4 regions of the Vibrio diazotrophicus genome follow, and region 1 is predicted to be linked to each of the others. Evidence: predicted binding sites of a transcription regulator. Region 1 holds the regulator's gene; each other region holds the start of a gene.

Region 1 (3,182 bases):
AACTAAACCCAGTATCAGTTTACGACTCATTAATTACTCCAAAATAGTCGGCTCATTATTATTAAATGTCCTTCATCTATGGTTAATAAGAAAGGGAAAGTCGATTTTTAATTTCAATCTGGGTTCACTTTTCTTAAATACAGAAAGCTGCTGAAAAACAAAAAGCACTCGTAAAGAGTGCTTTTAAACTTAAGGTAAGTTTTTAACTTAAAGCTTCTGCATTAACTCGTCACGACGAGATTGAGGAATCACCGACCAGTGTTTACCTTCAATTGCACCTTCTAATGCCCAAAGTAACTCTAAACCAACAGTTGTGTTGTGAGTCTCTTGTACCGCTCTGAACGCGGCGAGTGCACCTTTTTGTTGAAGCATATCAACAGAATCGATGCCTGCTTTTTTCAGCATACGCTCTGTAGCCAGACGCATGTTAGGCAGATCTTTAAGGCGATCGGGTTTCGCTTTCGCTTGAGTTTCACGTTCTTGCTTTGCTGCTTCTAAAGCCTGTTTCGCCTCTTCAATAATCTGCTCTGGGGTTTCCCAAGCATTTTCAGGTAAAGCGAAATATTTTGTAACAACAGGGAAACCACGTTTCTTATAAACGTAAGGTTCATATCCTTGTTGCTGGAAATTTTTTGAGGAGTGATCATCTGCGCGAATGTGCAGTCGGTCGTTAACCACTAGAGCGAACATCGCGTCGTCGATGAAAATGCCGAACCCTCCGAACATAGAACGTGATTTCACACATCCTAGCTGCTCAAAAAGCCGCATTGAGTCTTTTAGTACTGGTTTATCCATGCTGTTAGTCTCGGTGTATTAACTAATACGCCACCAAATTCAGGTCCGAGAGAATAGCAAAAAAATACATGAAGTATGTCAATCAATAGTCAACTCATGTATAGATTTTTGCCATCGGCAACCCCGCTACCTACCAGTGATGAATGAACATCGTTTGGTTTAGGCCGGAGGCTTTGCGTCCCATCCTTTCAAATGGTTTGCCCTGTGCGTGACACTAGACTGAAAATAATAATCAAAAACTTGAATTAGCATCACATTTATGTGCGCTAAATGTGATTTTAGTTCAGAAAGTGAACTTTATGTTTACTGTTTTTATTACAATCGAAAAATTTTGCGAGAGACTTCTCGCAAGCCCTAGGAAGTTCTAGGGCTCTATTAAGTGTAACTTATTCTTTTGTGAGATCTTTTACTGTATCGCGTTCTACGATTTCTGGATGCATTTCAAAGATACGGCGTTCGTGTTCTTTGTCTTTAATGCGTTCTAGCAGGATTTCGAAAGCGTTTTTACCCACACGACGTTTCGGTTGGTGGATAGTTGTCAGTGGTGGTGAGAAGTACTCAGCCAATTCAATGTTGTCGTAACCAATGACAGAAATATCGTCAGGTACACGAACACCTTTCTGTTGCAGACGCGACATTAGACCCAGCGCCATGGTGTCGTTAAAACAGAACACTGCGGTTGGCATTTTATCCATTGCGATGATCTTATCGGCTGCTAAAACGGCAGTGTCGCACTCAAAGTTGCCTTCTAGAATCCAGTTATCATTTACTTCTAGATTGGCTTCGCCCATCGCGCGACGGAAACCAGCGATTCGTTCCTGGCAAGCCAGTTTGTTTAAATGGCCGCTGAGGCAAGCGATGTCTTTGTGTCCTCTGTCGATAAGGTACTTAGTTGCTAAGTAGCCACCTAGTTCAGAGTTGTCGATAATCTTGTCGGCTTTAGACGCTTCTGGACCCCAGTCCATAATAACTTTTGGAATGTCAGCATGTGCATTAAGCATTTCTGATAGTTCAGGAGTGAAGTCAGAACACATCACCAGAATACCATCGACACGTTTTTCAGCCAGCATTCGAATGTAGTCTCTTTGCTTCTCGTAAATACCACCCGTGTTACACAGAATTAGCGTATAACCTTGTCGGTAACAGTAGCTTTCTACGCCGTCGATAACTTCAGAGAAGAATAGGTTGGTGGATTGAGTAACCAACATACCGATAGTACGTGTTGTATTGCATTTCAAGCTACGTGCTACCGCACTTGGTGCGTAGTTTAGCTCTTTTACTGCTTCAAGAACTTTCTCTTGAGTTGCTTCTGCTACAAAGCGAGTTTTATTAATAACGTGTGATACGGTTGTGGTTGATACGCCTGCTAAGCGAGCAACGTCTTTAATCGTAGCCATAGATTTGTCCTGTTTTGACTGCTGATTTTAGCTAAATTTTATTAGGTCAAACAAACCCGATTACTGGCCGGATTCAGCAGCGGCGAAGTTGAAAAGCTTCTAGCCTAAAGTCACTAAAACACAAAAACCGCTTTGAAACAGCGGTTTGCGTTTTAAATAATGATTAATCATATTTTTGCTGTTGAGTTTAAACCGCAAACGGTTAGCTCGCAACGACAAATCATAAGCGCAAACTCAACGGTAGTCACAATTCATTGCCTAAAATGAGCTGTCGGCGAGAATCAGTCGCCAGTAAGGTAATGTAAATCAAGTTGTAGAAAAGCAACTAATAATACGGAGATTGAAGAATAAAACCCTAATTTGTCCACACTTGAGCAATGAAGAGAAAATTCTGGCACCCAGCTCAGTAAATGATTACGGATATAGTCTGCTTGAAACTGAAGTGCTTTCTCCATATGCGGCTCTTTTTCCAGTTCATTCGAACGGATAATTAGGTGGCCAAGAAAATCCAACTCGATAGAAAGATGATCATAAGACTCATCTGCCTGTTTCTGTACATGAACGCCATTTTGTTCCATCAGATCCGCAATCGCTTGTGCTGGGGATATATCAACAAGCTTAGATTTATCAAAATAGAGTGAAGCATAGGGTAGTGCAGAATTTTCATCACATTTTGAAAATAGATGATCAAAGCTGTTGGCTATTTGAATTTGAGCATCCTGTTGCTTGAGGAGCCGGTCGAGGACAGAAATGAACGTTTGGCTAGGTTCTGCTAAATGCGCATTCTCACCAAGACCTGCTAAGAAGCTATGAATCTCTGGGGAATCATAACGTGCTAACTCTTGTGTAGTGAGCTCATGAGTATACAGACCTGAAAGCCACCAATAAATTTCAGCACGTTTGTCATTGAATGCTTTAATTTCTTTCATCGCTTAGTTCCGGTTCAGCCTTTTTCTAAGTCTAAGCAATAATTGCGCTTTATATGAAATT
Region 2 (3,182 bases), 510 kb from region 1:
TCGGTATTCCTGAGTTTGAACTCGGTCTGTTAGCGTTTCAACAGTATCTTCATCGAAGATAGGTACTTTCGCTTGCAGAATGACAGGGCCGCCATCGAGTTGTTCTGTCACAAAATGAACACTGGTGCCATGTTCTTCATCACCCGCGTGGATAGCACGCTGGTAAGTATTCAGACCTGGGTACTTAGGTAACAGTGAAGGGTGAATATTGATCATACGTCCTAAGTAGTGACGTACAAATTCACTACTCAGAATACGCATATAGCCCGCTAAAATTATAAGGTCAGGCTTATATTCATCAATTTGCTCCATCAGCGCATGGTCGTAAGCATCACGAGTCTCATACTCTTTTGGATCGACAAATACTGCCGCTGCACCTGCTTTTTTAGCTCGCTCTAAGCCATAAGCAGTTGCTTTATTCGAAAAAACAGCCGTTACTCTGCCTTCACTAATGCTTGACTCACAAGCATCGATGATCGCTTGTAAATTGGTACCATTTCCTGAAATTAAAACAACAATACTCTTCATGGATTAATTGATCTCTACTTGCTCTTCACCAGCTTGAGCTGCTGCAATTTCACCGATAACCCATGCGTTTTCGCCTTCAGCTTTTAGAAGGTTAACAGCGGCTTCAGCTTGATCTTGTGGAAGGGCAATGATTAGACCAACACCACAGTTAAATGTACGGTACATCTCGTGAGTATCTACGTTGCCTTTCTCTTGTAGCCATTTGAAGATTGCAGGCCATTCCCAGCTCTTACCATCAATAACTGCTTTGGTACCTTCAGGAAGTACGCGAGGGATGTTTTCCCAGAAGCCGCCGCCAGTGATGTGAGAAATAGCGTGAATGTCGTGTTCTGCAATCAGTTTAAGACCTGACTTGATGTAAATCTTAGTAGGCTCAAGAAGGTGTTCACCAATCGTTTTACCTTCAAGAAGTTCATTTTTGTCTGCAGCAGAAACTTCTAGGATTTTACGAACTAGAGAGTAACCGTTTGAGTGTGGACCACTAGAACCCACAGCAATCAGGGCATTACCCGCAGCAACTTTAGTACCGTCGATGATGTTTTCTTTTTCTACTACGCCGACACAAAAACCCGCTACGTCGTAATCTTCGCCTTCATACATTCCTGGCATTTCAGCAGTTTCACCACCGATTAGAGCACAGCCAGCTTGAACACAGCCATCAGCAATGCCAGAAACAACGTCCGCTGCTGTGTCTACGTCTAGCTTACCTGTTGCATAGTAATCTAGGAAAAACAGTGGTTCAGCACCTTGTACAATCAGGTCGTTTACACACATAGCCACTAAGTCGATACCAATGGTGTCGTGCTTTTTCATATCCAAAGCAAGACGAAGTTTGGTACCAACACCATCTGTACCAGAAACAAGTACAGGTTGTTTGTATTTGGTTGGAAGCTCGCACAATGCACCAAAGCCACCAATGCCACCCATTACCTCAGGGCGACGAGTACGCTTTACAGCACCTTTAATTCGTTCAACAAGTGCATTGCCTGCATCGATATCTACGCCAGCATCTTTGTAGCTAAGTGAAGTCTTGTTACCGCTCACGGGGAAGTTCCTCGGTCTAATTGGATATGAAAACGGCGCTATTCTACAGGGCTTAAAACAAAAAGGAAAACGTTTGCGTCAGTTTTTTATCGCGATTTTTGGTCGGTAAAGTTGAAAAAATAGGTGTATAATCCCGAGGTTTATTTAAATTGTGCCGGAGATGGAAATGAAAGTTGTTGAAGTTAAACACCCTCTTGTTAAACATAAACTAGGCTTGATGAGAGAAGGTGATATCAGCACTAAGCGTTTTCGTGAGTTAGCGACGGAAGTCGGTAGTCTATTAACTTACGAAGCAACTGCAGACTTTGAAACTGAGAAAGTGACCATTAATGGTTGGAACGGTCCTGTAGCGGTTGACCAAATTAAAGGTAAAAAAGTGACGGTAGTTCCAATCCTACGTGCTGGCTTAGGCATGATGGATGGCGTTCTAGAGCATATCCCAAGCGCTCGTATCAGTGTTGTAGGTATTTACCGTGATGAAGAAACTCTAGAGCCAGTACCATACTTCAACAAACTTGCTTCAAACATTGAAGAGCGTATCGCGCTAGTTGTTGACCCAATGCTGGCTACTGGCGGTTCAATGATCGCAACTATCGATCTGTTAAAAGAGAAAGGCTGTAACCAAATCAAGGTATTGGTTCTAGTTGCTGCACCAGAAGGTATTGAAGCGCTAGAAAAAGCTCACCCAGATGTTGAGCTTTACACTGCGGCGATTGATGAAAAATTGAATGACAAAGGTTACATCGTTCCGGGTCTTGGTGACGCTGGCGATAAGATTTTTGGTACTAAGTAACTTAAGTTATTGAAAATTAGGTTACTGAACAGAAAAGGGAGCTTAGGCTCCCTTTTCTGTTTTTGTCTTTTCTGTTTTTATTGAACTTCTTACTTCTTCAAACCTAAGGTTCCACCGACTCTAGGTGTGTTTGACGGCTTATTATTGCCTCTCACACTTTGCTGATTTGGTTTGCTATGTTGAGGTTTACCTTGCTGAGCTCTGCCTTGGCTGTCACTTCTTGCTTTGCCTTTCTTTGAGTTTGGCGCATGGCGGAAGGTATCAGCATTGTGACCTTGATAAGTTTTGTCTTTAGAAGAACTCGAGCTCTGGTTTCTGCGAGCTTTTGATTCTCGGTTTTCTTCTCGGCTATCGAACAGTTTCGCATCTGTCGCTTTACGGATATTGTGCCCTTTTGCGTCAACTTTTGATGCTTCTTCAGTACCCGTAGAATCCTCACACATCGCCAGAATCTCTGCTACTTCAGCGTCAGTCAGATAGCGCCATTTTCCGTTTGGAATACCATCCAAAGAAATATTCATAATACGCACACGGCGCAGTTTAAATACTTCATACCCTAGGGCTTCACACATACGACGAATTTGACGGTTGAGACCTTGAGTCAGAACAATACGAAATGAAAACTTGGTCTCCATTTCCACTTTACATGGCAAGGTCACCGTATCGAGAATTCTGACACCAGTAGACATCTGCTTAATAAAATCCGGTGTGATTGGCTTATCGACACGAACCACGTACTCTTTTTCGTGATTATTGCCAGCGCGCAGGATCTTGTTGACGATGTCGCCATCGTTAGTCAGGAAAATCAAACCATCTG
Region 3 (3,182 bases), 660 kb from region 1:
GATCAATATATTCAATTAGTTCACTACCAAGGCGACTGTCATACGTCTATTTTGATAGCCACAAATGAACGGACTTGGTTCCTTGAAGACTCGGTGAGTGTTTACTGCTCACCAATTGCTATCCTTGTCACCGCACAGTACCCATTTGGGTCTATGGCACAACAATCTGTGATTGCGGTGTCTTACAGTTTCAGTTTCAGGCAGTGTCAGTTTTAAACATGATCTGTTTTAGACATTAGCTGCCTTTCAAAAACGCCGTGGTGGTTAGCCTATCCAATTGGCTTCACTACGTCGTTTTGATATTCGCTTACTTCCTTCGGCAAGTGAATACAGTATAGATATTTATCACAAAACTGTAGTCCCATTCGAAGAGCAAACGGTTTGTATCTCAAAAATGGTCAATTTCTGACATCCTTGAGACACAAGGCTTTTCAATGCAATCCATTACAAAAAATCACTCTTTGTCATGCCCTGAAAAGCAAAAACACCCCGCAGCAATATTCTTGCTACGGGGTGAGATTAAACGGCGTCTATATATCGTTCTCTAAATCAAATTAGAAAGAGATAAAGAAGCCAGCAATTGTTGCAGCCATCAAGTTAGATAGCGTACCAGCAATAACTGCTTTGATACCCATACGAGCGATATCGTGACGACGAGTCGGAGCTAGACCACCTAGACCACCTAGCAGAATCGCGATAGAAGATAGGTTCGCGAAGCCACATAGAGCGAATGAGATGATTGCTTGAGTCTTCTCAGACATCAATTGACCAGTTGCTGCAACTACTTGAGCGTTTTCACCCACGTATGGTACGAAGTTTAGGTAAGCAACGAATTCGTTTACAACAGTCTTCTGACCGATGAATGAACCTGCAATTGTTGCTTCTTCCCATGGCACACCGATTACGAATGCTAGAGGAGCGAAGATCCAACCTAGAAGAAGTTCTAGAGTTAGTTCAGGCATACCGAACCAACCACCTAGACCGCCTAGGATACCGTTAATAAGTGCGATCAGACCGATGAATGCGATTAGCATTGCACCAACGTTCAGAGCAAGTTGTAGACCTGCTGCTGCACCGCCCGCTGCTGCGTCGATAACGTTAGCTGGTTTGTCGTCGCCGCCTTCAAGAGCATCTTCAATGTTCTCTTGTGGTTGATCAACTTCAGGGAAAAGGATCTTAGCGAACAGTAGACCACCTGGTGCCGCCATGAATGACGCTGCAACTAGGTACTCTAGTGGAACACCCATTGATGCGTAACCCGCAAGTACACCACCAGCAACCGAAGCCAAACCACCACACATTACTGCGAACAGCTCAGATTGAGTCATTTTTGGAACAAATGGGCGAACAACAAGTGGAGCCTCAGTTTGACCAACGAAAATGTTAGCTGCTGCAGACATAGATTCTGCGCGAGATGTGCCTAGAGCTTTCTGCAGACCACCACCTAGAATCTTAATTACCCATTGCATGATGCCTAGGTAGTAAAGAACCGAGATTAGTGCAGAGAAGAAAATCAGTGTTGGAAGAACACGGAAAGCGAAGATGAAACCGCCGCCACCGAATACTTCGAACATCTTGTCAGAAACAAGACCACCGAATAGGAAAGAAGTACCGTCATTACCGTAGTTAATAACGTTAGATACCCCGTTTGAGAAACCAGCAAGTAGATCGCGGCCCCATGGGACATAAAGTACAAATGCACCTAGTGCAAATTGGATAGCGAATGCGCCACCCACGGTTCTTAAGTTAATAGCTTTGCGGTTGTTTGAAAGTAGTACTGCGATTGCAAGTAAAACCAACATACCGACTAGGCTCATAAACGTACTCATAGTTTATGGCTTCCTTATAGTTTAATTTGGCGTGTTAAACATTGGGTTGTTTTCGGGGTGCGATTATACGCATCTCTCACAGCAAAAAGTAATATATGCATCACGCATTTTTAGGCAATGACTCAACATTACATTCAAAAACAAGAAGCAAGTCACAATAAAACCCCAAAACAGAGGGGTTTTAACCTTATCAGCAACATGTAGCCAACAAATTGTAGCCTACATTCCATAAAATGCTGCAACCGTTTGCTCATAAAAGAAGAAGACAAATTTTCGAATTTTAACGACACATTCTTGGCATTTATCACCCAAGTCAACGACAAACACTGATTTTATTTCAAACCAAAACATGAGCGTTTCATCACACTCGAATGTTACATTTTTCACTCAACCACACTACAAATTTGTATTCAAACGCACATTCAACACCGAGAAAATTAGAACAAGATTCATCCATACATATCCCCAATAAGTTGGCTTACCATTTGCTTAGTCAGCTAGACGCTATGAAAACAACGAATAGCAAAGCAATCAAATCGTCATTTTGCACTAATTTGGTGATTCAAATCACACATTTGGTGAACCTAATTTCTTGTAAACGCTAGGAATTAACAAATAAACATACATTTATGGCGAATTAGTTTCTTCCTTCACAAAAAAATGTGATTTGGTGTGAGGTATTCGACTTTTTTTTGCAGCGCAAACGATAAACTTATACACGATCAAACTAGCTCACCAATAATTCATTCAAACTATTGATATTTTGTTTTTGGGTTTGTTGGACTTTTGTTAAAGGTCAGCAGTCTCTCGTCTAGTACAGTGGTATTGCAACATAGGTATATAACAGTGAAAAAATCTATTATAAAAATCTCAGCACTTGCTTTAGCGGTTTCGTCATTTCACGTTTTCGCAGAAGCAAAACCAGCCGTAATTTATGATACAGCGGGTAAATTCGATAAATCGTTCAACGAAGCGGTATATCAAAATGGTGTAAAAGTGATGGCTGCGGAAGGTACTGAAGTTCGCGAATTTGAACCTCAAAATGAGGCGCAACGTGAACAAGGTCTTCGTCGTTTAGCAAGCCGCGGTTTTAGCCCAATTGTTGCAGTAGGCTTTAATATGGCGTCAGCTGTAGAAAAAGTAGCAACTGAGTTCCCAGACATTCACTTCACAATTCTTGACTCAGTTGTTGATAAACCAAACGTTCAATCAATCGTATTTAAAGAACACGAAGGTTCATTCCTAGTGGGTGCACTTGCTGCGAAAGCGTCAAAATCAGGCGTAGTTGGCTTCGTTGGCGGTATGGATATCCCTCTTATCCGTAAATTCCAATGTGGTTATGAGCAAGGTGCT
Region 4 (3,182 bases), 450 kb from region 1:
AAGAGTTAGGGCTGAAATTGACCAAACTTTCTGTCGTTGAAAAACAAGAGAAACAACGATTCGACCAAGAGTAGCAAAGACTTTAAAGAGCAAAAAGAAAGCCCCTGTTGTGATGAGCAACAGGGGCTTCTTATATTTATTTGCGTCTATCTTGCCTTTCGATACTTAATCGGACAGATTAATCTAACCAAGTAAAACGCAAAGTTTTCTCCATTGAAACAGGCTCTGTCACAACCGACATATCACCTTGTTGAGTAGGCTCGCTGCTATCAACAGGGTTCACAACCGCAGGCTCAGTCGTATCAATAGCTTGGTCTTGTGGCTCTTGAACTGAGTTTGCTTGTTCAACTGACGGTTCCACAGGTAAAGGTTGCGGAACTTCTAGCTCTGGAGCCTTTTGAACTTGGGCAATACGCAGTACTTCTTGCTCGAAATCCTCTTCAGTCGCCAGCAAGTGAACATTGAACACCACTTCTTGACCTTGGATTTTAAGAATATCGAGTGAAGCCACTGAGCTTAACGCTTTTAAGCGTTTTTCTAATGAGAAAAAGTCTTCAGCATTTTTAATTGAATCAAATGATGCTAATACGGTTTGTGAAGACTCAGAACCAATCAGTACGGAGTTTTTCTTTGCGTAGTAGTCACTAATTTGATCAATCATCTCTGCCGCTGCGGCACTGCCAGATGCTCTTCCTGTCATTGGCGCTTTCTGTGACTGAAGCATGTTGTAAGCATTTTGGTCATACAGTGTCCAACGCAAATCGTTGCCTTGCGCTTTAACTACTAATACTGCATCTGTTGGGTAACGATCACTTGCTAGGCTGATAGGTTTAATGAAACCACCCCACAGATCAGAAATTTCTAACCCTGTAATGTCATCAAAATCACCAACCGGGACAGTGATAGGCAACCCTCTCGCCAAGGATTCCTCTTTCAACTGTTTTAGAATCTTAGAGTCAGAATGTTCCCAACTGATCACACGTTCGTATGGGGTCTCTTCCACCAGCCAAACTAAAAGGTTAGCGCGATTTTCAGGCCAGAATGGCAACTGAGCTTGAGTAATCAGAGAACGAATTTGCGGCGCGCTGAACTGCATGGTTATCGTAGAGACATCGTTTGTCTGACCATAACTAAACTGGTTTAGATATTGGTTATATTTACTTAACGCCTTTTGAACTACTTCATTGTTTACGGCATCTTTATCGCCCGTGGCGCGAACAATAACGTTTTGCATACCCAGCGATCGAGCTTTGGCATCTGCACCTTCTTGTGTCTGATCAATAACGACTTCTGTTTTGTACAGATTAACCGTGGTGAGTGCAGAAGCTGGGAGAGACGTTAATCCCATCAGCAAAAAAGCTAAATAGCGCATATTGTTCCTACGTTCTAAGTTTCTGAAAGTTGATGATAAGCAACTATCGTTTATGGGGCAAGGTGAGTGCTCGCCACTGGTGATAAAAGTTTCCAAACTTTTACTTTGGCTCGCCGAATGTAAATGACAAAAGTAACAAAAATTGATCTAGTTTAAATGGCAAACGTTTGCAAAAGTGATAGAATCCCGCGAATTTTGTTTAGCTACAGGGAAAATACCATGAAAAATGCCATTTTGGGCACTCAGATGCTGTTTGTTGCATTTGGGGCGTTAGTGCTGGTTCCGCTGCTGACGGGACTCGATCCTAACGTTGCTTTATTCGGTGCTGGTGCCGGCACATTACTCTTCCAAATTATTACCCGTCGTTCTGTTCCTATCTTCCTCGCTTCTTCTTTTGCCTTTATTGCTCCTATCATGTTTGGTGTTCAAACATGGGGTATTCCTGCAACTATGGGTGGCTTAGTCGCAGCAGGTGCTGTTTACATTATTCTTGGCAGTTTCATTAAACTTCGCGGTGTAGAGTTCATCCACAAAATTCTGCCACCTGTAGTAGTTGGCCCAGTCATTATGGTTATCGGTCTTGGTCTAGCCCCAGCAGCGGTAAACATGGCACTAGGTAAGAGTGGTGATGGTGCATTCCAACTGGTTGACGGTGATGCTTCTCTTTGGATTTCTTGTGTATCTCTACTTGTTACTATTGTCGCTAGTGTATTTGCTAAAGGTTACTTTAAGCTAATCCCAATCGTGTGCGGCATTATTGCGGGTTACTCTCTGTCTCTATTCTTTGGCGTTGTAGACTTCACTCCTGTTCGTGAAGCAGCTTGGTTCGCAATGCCTAATTTCACTTTCCCAGAGTTCAACATTAACGCCATTCTATTCATGATCCCTGTTGCGATTGCTCCTGCGGTAGAGCACGTGGGTGACATGCTGGCAATTTCGAACGTAACGGGCAAAGACTATATTAAGAAGCCGGGACTACACCGCACTATCGCAGGTGACGGAGCGGCAACAATGCTTGCAGCATTCCTAGGTGCTCCACCAAACACAACTTACTCTGAAGTTACTGGCGCAGTAATGCTAACTAAAGCATTCAACCCAGTGATCATGACTTGGGCAGCAGTAACAGCGATCGTACTTGCTCTTGTCGGTAAACTGGGTGCTCTACTACAAACTATCCCTGTACCTGTAATGGGCGGCATCATGATTCTTCTGTTCGGTTCTATTGCAACAGTAGGTCTAAACACGCTAATCAAAAACCACGTTGACCTGCACAAATCACGTAACCTAGTGATTGTGGCAGTAACACTGGTATTTGGTATTGGTGGTATGGCTTTCGGTGTGGGTGATTTCAGCCTACAAGGTGTAAGCTTATGCGGTATCGTTGCTATCCTACTAAACCTTCTTCTACCAAGAGATTTGGGCGAAAACCACGTTGTGGATAACGCTCAAATGGAAGAGAAAACACAAAATTCTTAATAGAGACGTTACTATCTCTGTAAAAATGGCCTCTTGATGAGGCCATTTTATTGCTTAATACAGTTCAAGCTTCAAGACATAAGTCTACAAACTGCGCCCGCGTTAATGTCGCTAAATCTTGCGGTGCTAGCTCAATCTCCAATCCTCTCTTCCCTGCACTCACACACATGCTTGCCAGCTCAGTGGCACTGTGATGAATGAAAGTCGGTAGCGCTTTCTTTTGTCCTAAAGGACTGATTCCGCCAACCACATATCCGGTTGTCTTCTGTGCGATGTCTGGGTTAGCCATATCGGCTTTTTTGGCTTTCGCTGCTTTCGCTGCCAACTTGAGATT

Evidence for each region. The regulator PurR, encoded in region 1, represses purine synthesis genes. The targets are predictions, from matches to a motif close to TNANGNAAACGTTTNCNTNA.
Region 2: the regulator PurR is predicted to act here: its motif matches at 1,634-1,653, upstream of purM (phosphoribosylformylglycinamidine cyclo-ligase).
Region 3: the regulator PurR is predicted to act here: its motif matches at 2,064-2,083, upstream of AAGA51_RS12360 (NupC/NupG family nucleoside CNT transporter).
Region 4: the regulator PurR is predicted to act here: its motif matches at 1,528-1,547, upstream of AAGA51_RS11370 (uracil-xanthine permease family protein).

Annotation. Positions count from the first base shown of each region.
Region 1 is NZ_CP151842.1:2,029,003-2,032,184, reverse strand. It holds gene AAGA51_RS09265 (TVP38/TMEM64 family protein) at 1-30, opposite strand, end outside; gene AAGA51_RS09260 (TfoX/Sxy family DNA transformation protein) at 208-795, opposite strand; cyclic di-GMP riboswitch class I at 909-1,007, opposite strand; gene purR (HTH-type transcriptional repressor PurR) at 1,182-2,192, opposite strand; gene torD (molecular chaperone TorD) at 2,474-3,121, opposite strand.
Region 2 is NZ_CP151842.1:2,541,904-2,545,085, reverse strand. It holds gene purN (phosphoribosylglycinamide formyltransferase) at 1-528, opposite strand, end outside; gene purM (phosphoribosylformylglycinamidine cyclo-ligase) at 532-1,572, opposite strand; gene upp (uracil phosphoribosyltransferase) at 1,739-2,365, shown strand; gene rluF (23S rRNA pseudouridine(2604) synthase RluF) at 2,455-3,182, opposite strand, start outside.
Region 3 is NZ_CP151842.1:2,685,293-2,688,474, forward strand. It holds gene AAGA51_RS12360 (NupC/NupG family nucleoside CNT transporter) at 555-1,829, opposite strand; gene AAGA51_RS12365 (BMP family lipoprotein) at 2,676-3,182, shown strand, end outside.
Region 4 is NZ_CP151842.1:2,481,581-2,484,762, forward strand. It holds gene AAGA51_RS11360 (DUF2069 domain-containing protein) at 1-74, shown strand, start outside; gene AAGA51_RS11365 (DUF2066 domain-containing protein) at 179-1,372, opposite strand; gene AAGA51_RS11370 (uracil-xanthine permease family protein) at 1,592-2,848, shown strand; gene ybaK (Cys-tRNA(Pro) deacylase) at 2,913-3,182, opposite strand, start outside.